DNA from 2 places in the Roseinatronobacter sp. NSM genome. Region 1 is predicted to be linked to the other one. Evidence: riboswitches for the same ligand, from Rfam matches in the RefSeq annotation. Region 1 holds a riboswitch; the other holds the start of a gene.
The links. Region 1 has a riboswitch for cobalamin ahead of ACTZWY_RS14835 (LLM class flavin-dependent oxidoreductase). Riboswitches for the same ligand answer to the same signal wherever they lie in the genome.

Region 1 (4,391 bases):
GCTTCGCGCGCGCCGAGGGCGATCTGGACCGGCACTTTCGCAAGCGCGTGGTCGCGGACCTTGTAGCCGATCTTCTCGTTGCGCAGATCGGTCTCGACGCGCAGCCCGGCTGTGCGCAAGCGGCGCGCCAGCAGGTCGAATACCACCGCGGGCCGCGCATTGCCGATATGGGCATAGGAATATACCGTTGGCCCGCAGACATACATCCGCACATGGCCAGCATCCTGCGGTACAAACGGCGCGACCTGCCTGCCCATCGAATTGAACAGGTTGAGCGCCATCAGAACGGCTGCCCCAGCGTGTGGACGGTCATGCCCGCCAGTCCTGCAGCATCTTCCGCCCCGGGCAGCTTGGGCAGGGTCAGCAGCGACAGGCTTTCGTCCAGATCGGATTTCGGCATGTCGCGTGCGATAATGACCACGCGGCTGGTGGTGTCGTCCTCTGGCCAGCTTTGCAGCGGGACGGGTGGTTCAAAAATATGCTGCACACCGTGAAAGACGAAGGGTTGCGGGACGTCCCTGATATGCACGATCCCTTTCAGACGCAGGATATGCGCCCCGCGCAGCGCAATCAGCGTGTCGAGCCAGAAATCGAACACCTCGGCGGGGATCGGGGCATCTAGCGTGATCGAGGCCGTGGTGATCCGGTCATCGGTGGCGTGGTGCGAGGGCGCGCCAAAGTCGATAGGCTTGGGCGCTGGCGCGGTCATGCCCGACAGCCCCGCCAGCCGGTCCGCCGCAGGTTGGGCCAGCCATGCCAGCGCGTGATCTGGCGCCATTGGTTTGCGCATGGCACCAAGGCCCCACAAGCTGCCCGCGGGCACTACGCCCTGATCGGCCAAAATACGCGGCGCGCCGGGGTTCAGCCGTTCAAGACGCGCCTCCAGCGCAGCAAAGCCAGCCGCATCCGCCAGATCGCGCTTCGACAGAACGATCCGGTCGGCCATTGCGACCTGCGCCTGTGCCTCGGCATGGCGGTCCAGCGTTGCCACCCCCAGCACGGCATCGACCACCGTCACAGTGCCGTCCAGCGCATAATTGGGGGCCAGCACCGGATCGACCAGCAGCGTGTGATGGATCGGGCCGGGATCTGCCAACCCCGTGGTTTCGATCACCACGCGGTCAAAGGCCAGTTCATCCCGCGCCAGCAGGGACAGCAGCGTCTTGGACAGATCACCCCGGATCGAGCAGCAGACACAGCCACCGGGCATCAGCACGATATCCTCGGCGGCTTCCTCTATCAGGTCATGGTCCAGCCCCGCATCGCCGAATTCATTGACGACAACTGCCACCCGGCCCGCAGTCGGATCGTGCAACAGGCGATTCAGAAGCGTGGTCTTGCCCGCACCCAGAAAGCCGGTCAGCAGGGTTACGGGGATCGGGGTCGAAATCATGGCGGCGTCTTTCGGGTTGCGGGTCTTGGCTAAGCATGATTGTTATAATATAACATTCTACGTTGCAAGAGATCAAACAAGGACCAGACATGCGCGAACTCCACTTCCACCCCCGCGTTTCGGTCGAAGAAGTCGAGGAAGGGTCAAACCTTGCCCCCAAATTCGGCGAGGATGGGCTGATGCCCTGCATCACCACCGATGCGGGAAGTGGCGAGGCGCTGATGCTGGGCTGGATGAACGCCGACGCCCTGCGCTTGACCCTGCAGACGGGCGAGGCACACTACTTCAGCCGCGCGCGCCAGAGCCTGTGGCACAAAGGCGCGACCTCGGGTCTGGTCCAGCGCGTGATCGAGGCGCGGATCGATGACGATCAAGACGCGATCTGGCTGCGCGTCGAAGTCGCAGGGTCCGGCGCATCCTGCCATGTCGGCTACAGGTCGTGTTTCTACCGCGCCGTGCCGGTCGGGCCGGATGCCGGCGGCGCGCTGCGCTTTACCGAAACGGCCCGAACATTCGACCCCGTGGCCGTTTATGGCGATGCCTCCAACCCCACACAGTTATGAGCCTTCCGAGCGATTTCAGACAAAAGGCCGCGCTGCTCTGGCATGTGCAACGGATCAAGCGGCTGGTGCGCGAGATCGGCGCATTCGGTCCCCACACGCTGATCTCGGTGACCGAAATTACATGCGGTGACCCGACTTGCCCCGGCCCGGCCACCCAGATCACCATCCTGTCGCTCGACCTGATGCGCCGCGTGTTTGTAATACACCGACCCGTTATCGAGGTATCAGCAGCCGATTTGGCAGGGCTAAAAGCGTGACGTACGATATCACGCTCCATTTATTTGCTCACTGGACAGACCGCCCGCCACTTGCTAACCAAACTCTGCCAAGGTTCCGCGTGAGCGGATTAATAGGGAATACAGGATCGGGGATTGCCCGTAGCTGTAGCTGCCCTCGCAACTGTAGGCGGCAAGGTTCGGATCAGACCACTGGCAAAGCCGGGAAGGGATCACGAACCATTCGAGCCGTAAGCCAGGAGACCTGCCGTTGGCATAACCCTAACCGCCGGCGAGGTGCCCGGCCGGAGGCAGGACATGGCAGACGACAGCGCGCGCGCAAACAATGCATTCGCGACATCAGCTTTGACGGCCCGAGGATCGGACCCGGACTGGCCATTGGCCATGCGGGGTGCGATGTGGTCCAGTCCGATGTAGCGCAACGCCATATCCGCATTGACCTTGCCGGATTTGCCCGTGACGGGCTAGGCGATCACGCCCAGATCATGGCACTTGTGCGCGAGGCAGATGCACTGGGCTTCGGTGGCATCTGGTTCAACGAATTTCATTTCGACCGGGCCAACCTGGCCCATCCGTCGCTTCTGCTTCTGGGGGCGGCAGTGTTGGCCGTAACGGAACGGCTGCGCTTCGGAACTTCGATCCTTGTCCTGCCATTGTATCACCCGCTTCTTCTGGCCGAACAGATTGCGCAGCTTGACCGGCAATCGGGCGGGCGGCTGGATGTTGGCATCGGGCGGGGGACCAATCCGCAAACCTTTCGCACCCTTGGGCTGGACCCCGATCAGGCACGCTTCCGTTTTGATGCTGCGCTGGATATCATCCGCATGGCATTGGGCGACGGGGTTGTCACCCACGACAGCCCGTTCTGGTCGTTCAGCAATGTCTCGGTCGGTCCACCGCCCGTGCAGTGTCCGCACCCACCGATCTATATGGCCGCAGTTTCGCGCGACAGCATTGATCTGTCCGCGCGTCTGGGATTGCCCTTACTGTATTCGCTGGAACCCAATGAAAGCCGCCAGTTCGCCCCATATGTCGCCGCACTGACCCGGCAGAAGCAGGATGGGCGCGCGCTGCAAGCGTCGTCCCTGTCGCGCTATGTGCTGGTCGACCGTGATCGGAGCGCGGCATTGGATAGGCTGGATGCGCTGACCCACCGGTTGAATGTGACCCGCGCGCAGCGGGCGAAGGTGTCCGGCACAGCACCGCCTGCGCCGCGCACGCGCGCGCAGATGTTGGAGGGCTTTGCCGTTGCAGGCACGCCCGAGGATTGCGTGGCCCAGATCCTTGCACTGTCTGACCGCTTTCAAACGCGGTCCATCCGCGCGTTCTTTAGCGCCAATGGCGCGATCCCGGTTCCGCAGGCGCGCGATGCGATGCGGTTATTCGCAGCAACGGTGCTGCCTGTTCTTACGATTTCCACCCTCACAAAGGACACCTGCCCATGAGTTTCAGACCCCACCTTCTGGCTGCGGCCATTATGGCCATGGCCACGCCCGCGCTGGCCCTTGACGGTTTCCCGCACGCAGATGTCAACTGCACGGTCACGACCGTCTTTGACGCACCGCCCCAGCGGGCTGTCACATTGTCGAACAACGCGACCGAAATCATGCTGGCCCTGGGGCTTGAGGGGCAGATGGCGGGCACATCCTATATGGGGAACTTGGAAATCAGTCCCGAATACGCCGATGCCTATGGTGCCATTCCTGTCCTGTCACCGCTGATTGCCACAACCGAACAACTGATCGAGGTCGAGGCGGACTGGGTCTATGCAGGATATCCAGACGGATTTGCCGAACGCTGGCACACACGCGATCAGTTGCACGATCTGGGTATCAAAACCCGCCTCGCAACCGAAGGGTGCAATCTGGGCCGGTTCGAGTTCCCGGATCTGTGGCACGAAATACGCGATGTCGCCGCCATATTTGGGGTGCCGGACCGGGCCGAGGCGCTGATCGAAGGGTTGCAGGCGCGACTTGATGCTGTCGATGCTGCCTTGCAGGGCGCCGAGCCGGTCCATGTCTTTATTTATAATGGCGGCGATGCCCCCCCGCGTGCGGCGCTTGGCAACACGATGCTGAATTCCATCGTAGCGCGCGCGGGCGGCCAGAATATCTTCGGCGATATCGAAAACCGCTATGGCACAGTGTCATGGGAAGATATCGTAGACCGCAATCCAGATCACATTGTCGTCTTCTATTC
Region 2 (4,391 bases), on a different contig from region 1:
AAATCATCATGTTCATGGTCATCATGCCCGTCATGATGCGACGGGCGCGCCGCAAGATCATCTTCGGCCCCCGCGTCCAGCCCCAGCAAAACTGCAGGGTCCACCACACCCTCGGCAACTTCCAGCACGGGCAGCGGGCGGCGGGTCTGTGCGGCAATGACCGCGCGCGCCCGCGTCACCCCTGCCGGTCCGGCAAGGTCCGGCTTGGTCAGCAACACCAGATCGGCGCAGGCAATCTGGTCCTCGAACACTTCGGACAGGGGCGTTTCGTGATCAAGGCTGTCATCGGCGGCGCGCTGCGCATCAACGGCCGCCAGATCAGGGGCAAAGCGGCCATCGGCCACCGCTTCGGCATCGGCCAGCGCGATCACACCGTCAACAGTAATGCGCGACCGGATGGCCGGCCAGTCAAATGCTTTCAACAGCGGCTTGGGCAGGGCCAGACCTGATGTTTCAATCACAATATGGTCGGGCTTCGGGTCCAGTTTCAAAAGCGCCTCGACGGTGGGAATAAAATCATCTGCAACAGTGCAGCAGATGCAGCCATTGGACAGCTCCACAATATTTTCGGAGGGACAGTCAGGCATAGCGCAGGATTTCAGAATCTCGCCATCCACGCCCACAGTCCCGAATTCATTGACCACAACCGCCAGCCGCCGCCCGCCCGCATTGCGGATCAGGTGCGAAATCAGCGTGGTTTTGCCCGCCCCCAGAAAGCCGGTGACGATGGTAACAGGGGTTTTTGACAGATCAGACATTGGGGACCTCCAGCGGGGGAATACGGGCGATGCAGTTCTTGCGGAAATGTTCAGGGCGCTCGCGCCACGGCACAAGGCCAGCTTCGGCGGCACGGTATTTTTGCGCACCGTCAATAATATCGGGCACATGCGCGTCAGGTGTCAGATTGCCATAAACATAGGTCCAGGCACCGGGCTTGCGCAGCGCAATGGTGCAACCGCGCGAACAGTTGGACAGGCAGTCCACGGCAATGATGCGCAGCCCTTCGGGGGCAGCATCGCGCAGGGCCTGCACCAGTTGCGCACCGGGGCGGGTGTCCGGGTCGGGCACGGCCAGCGGGTTGGCAGGACTGGCACTGCGGCAGGTGGCGCAGACCAGCAGATCGACAATATCATTGGGCATGGAACGCTCCGGTCAGGGGATGGGCCAGCGCAGCGGCTGGCCCTTTGTTGCGCGCATCAGCCAAGGATCATGTGCTCAGCGGTTTCGAACAGGAAGGCAAGCCCCACACCCATACAGACAGCCGCAGCCAAGCGGGCCTGAAATGTGCCCTGCCCCTGTTGCAACATGCGCCCCGCAACCAGCGCCACCCCTGCGGCAATCGCAAACTGGATCACCCCAAACCCCAGCAGATAGGCGAAGATCGGCATCGGCGTGGACCCGACCACGGCCTCGCCATAGGCCCAGCCGTGAAAGATACCCGCAAAGGCGAAGGCCGCCAGCGCCACCCGCCCGGCCACCTGCCGACCCATCACCAACGCCGCGCCCAACGCGACCACCGATGCAGTGATAACAAGTTCCGCCAGCGGCAACGCAACGCCCCCCAGATGCACCGCCGTTCCCGCCAGCGTGGCAGCAATAAACGCAAAAGGGCCAACCAGTGACCGGCCCGCAAGCGCAGCCGCCAGACCCATCAGCACCACAAAAGCCAGATGGTCCAGCCCGATGACAGGATGGGCAAGGCCCGAAACCAGCCCGTGAAACACCGTCTGCGGGGCCTCCCCCCCCAAGGGATGATGGGCCAGTGCAGGCCCTGCAAGCAAAGCAGCGGGAAGTATCAGAAAACGTGTCATGAGGAATGCTCCTTGAAGGGGTCAGCGTTGACAAGAACCAGCGTGGCAGGCCACGCAACAACGGCGCGGGCCCGGCAGACCGTTGACCAGACCGCCCCGGACGCTGCGAAATTTCGGGGCAAAACGGGCTTTCGGGATGCGCAAGGCGGCGCGGCGTTCGGTGTGCCCGACACGCCGCGCCTTGACCGCGCCTGCGCCGGCTTCAAACCCCGGCACTTGCAGGGACTGGACCCGCTGCGCGCGAAGCGGGCCGGACGGGGGTGTTGCACGCGCTGTATCGGCATGCACAGAAACATCACCATGGCGGCCTACTTGGACCATGGCGGTTTTGACCGCAGCCCGGTGCTGCGCACCTGCGCCCTGCAAGCCAATGGCAAGCCCCCCGGCGGCGAGCATATAAAAGCCCGCAACAGGTTCGCGCCCCGCCCTCATAATGCGAGTTGTTTTCATTTGTCTACTTTCCCGCGTGACCACCCGCCACGCGATGCAAGGGCGGGGAAACTGCGGGCAGCGCGGGACAGCACAAACGCATGCGCCAGCCCCGACACAAGCCCAACCAGACACCCCGCCGGTTGATATGCCCCAAACAGGGCGGCCTTCGCGCTGGCAGGTCTCCCGGCTTGCGGATGTCAGAGGTCCCTGTCGGGATCACCTGTCGGTCTGCCCGCCTTCCCACCCGCCTGGGGCAGTGGCATTGGACGACCTCTCCGGTCACGGTCGCGGGGGCGGCTGTGCTTGGGGCTTGATCTTACGATCCGGCCTTGTCACATTCCCTTTTCACCTGTCATGAACAGGCACCAGCCCCTTAGTCATGCGCGCCCGCGCGCCACAAGTCAAGCAAGGAAACGCCCAGATGTCCCAGACCACCGACCCCGCGCACCACCGCGAGAAGATGCAAAAGATCAAAGCCGCGCGCGACCGGATGATGGAAACGAAAACCGGCGAAAAGGGGCTGATCATCGTCCATACTGGCGCGGGCAAGGGGAAATCCTCCTCGGGGTTTGGAATGATCATGCGCTGCATCGCGCATGGCATGCCCTGTGCAGTGGTGCAGTTCATCAAGGGGGACTGGACCACGGGCGAACGCGAATTCCTGCGCACGCGCTTCGCGGATGAATGCACCTTTGTGGTATCAGGGGAAGGGTTCACATGGGAAACCCAGGACCGCGACCGCGACATCGCCGCCGCGCGCGCGGGATGGGAACACGCCAAGGCCCTGATCCGCGACCCCGCGATCCGGTTCGTGTTGCTGGATGAAATCAACATCGCGCTGCGCTATGATTACCTGCCGCTGGATGAGGTTCTGAACTTTTTGCGTGATGAAAAACCCGCGATGACGCATGTGGTGCTGACAGGCCGCAATGCAAAACCCGAATTGCTCGCGCTGGCGGATCTGGTCACGGAAATGACCAATGTAAAGCACCCGTTCCGCGAAGGTATCAAAGCACAAAAAGGGATCGAGTTCTGATGCCGGGATTGGCGCGCAGCCCCAACAAGTTTGGGGGCCAGCCCCCAACGCGCTGCGCGCGTTTCCCCCGGGATATTTGAACCAGAATGAAAGCCTTTGCGCACGATAGTCTGTGCGCTCTCGAGCGGGCGCCACGCCTCGGGCTGATAAAACAGGGGAGACGTGGCGCTTTCACTCTGGACGGTCATCGGGATCCCTCCCTGTACCGCAGGGTCAGTATCGTCGAAACGGGTTAACAAATGGTGCATTTCAATCTGGCCCAAATATCCCCGCCGGAGGCGCAGCTTGAAGGCGGAAAACGCCCTTGCGGGACGCAGGCGACATGATCTGTCGCGGGATCAAGGTTGACGGCCATTTCGGGGAGTGGCTGCAAGGCAGGCTGGGGCCGCGTGGTCCGGTTGTGCTGATCACGATGGCCTGTGACAAGACCGGTGTTGTGATGTCGCGCCATGTCCCCAGACCCGATGACGGGCCGAGCTGGGCCTTGCTTTGGGCGCAATACCCCGCCGATGTGATGCACAGGTTCGTGTCTGTATTGCAGTTGCAGGTTTGCCCTCAGGTGCGGGCAGTTCCCTGTATGGCGGCCGGATTGGGCACAGGGGTATCCACGGCCAGCCTGATCGGGTTGGCGCGGTTTTCGGGGTGGGTCGGGCCACCGCAGGATCTGGCGCGGGCGTGTATTCTGGCAGAGGGGGCCTCTGATCCGCTGATGTTTGCTGAGCCTGACACTGTGCTGTGGGGGTCACGCGATGGAACCATCCACGCGCATTTGCCCGCGCTTCCACGCCATGAGGTGATTGGCGGGTTCTGGGGCGGCGCGTGCCGGACCGATGCTTTGGATGATGATTTTCCCGACATTTCCGACCTTGTGGTGCAATGGCGGGGCGTGGATCATTTGGCGGGGTTTGCAGCCCTTGCGGCCGAAAGCGCGCGGCGCTGCCTTGCGCGGCGCGGCCCTTTGCATGACCCCTCGGCGAGGGTCGCTGACAGGTTGGGGGCGCTGGGCTGGAACATGGCCCATACGGGGGCGGCGCGGGGGTTTATTTTCGCGCCCGGCACCATTCCGCCGCAGGCCGCTGATGTCTTACGCAAGGCCGGGTATTGGGGCATCA

Region 2: it holds a riboswitch for cobalamin, as region 1 does, so the genes downstream of both, ACTZWY_RS16800 (hypothetical protein) here and ACTZWY_RS14835 (LLM class flavin-dependent oxidoreductase) in region 1, are expected to answer to the same signal.

Annotation. Positions count from the first base shown of each region.
Region 1 covers NZ_JBQTCF010000028.1:41,356-45,746, forward strand. Annotated here, with positions in the region: gene ACTZWY_RS14815 (His/Gly/Thr/Pro-type tRNA ligase C-terminal domain-containing protein) at 1-281, opposite strand, end outside; gene ACTZWY_RS14820 (CobW family GTP-binding protein) at 281-1,393, opposite strand; gene hisI (phosphoribosyl-AMP cyclohydrolase) at 1,483-1,956, shown strand; gene ACTZWY_RS14830 (hypothetical protein) at 1,953-2,213, shown strand; cobalamin riboswitch at 2,269-2,458, shown strand; gene ACTZWY_RS14835 (LLM class flavin-dependent oxidoreductase) at 2,591-3,637, shown strand; gene ACTZWY_RS14840 (ABC transporter substrate-binding protein) at 3,634-4,391, shown strand, end outside.
Region 2 covers NZ_JBQTCF010000037.1:12,881-17,271, forward strand. Annotated here, with positions in the region: gene cobW (cobalamin biosynthesis protein CobW) at 1-758, opposite strand, end outside; gene ACTZWY_RS16790 (DUF1636 family protein) at 751-1,140, opposite strand; gene ACTZWY_RS16795 (HupE/UreJ family protein) at 1,197-1,811, opposite strand; gene ACTZWY_RS16800 (hypothetical protein) at 1,833-2,261, opposite strand; cobalamin riboswitch at 2,400-2,628, opposite strand; gene cobO (cob(I)yrinic acid a,c-diamide adenosyltransferase) at 2,665-3,279, shown strand; gene ACTZWY_RS16810 (propanediol utilization protein) at 3,584-4,391, shown strand, end outside.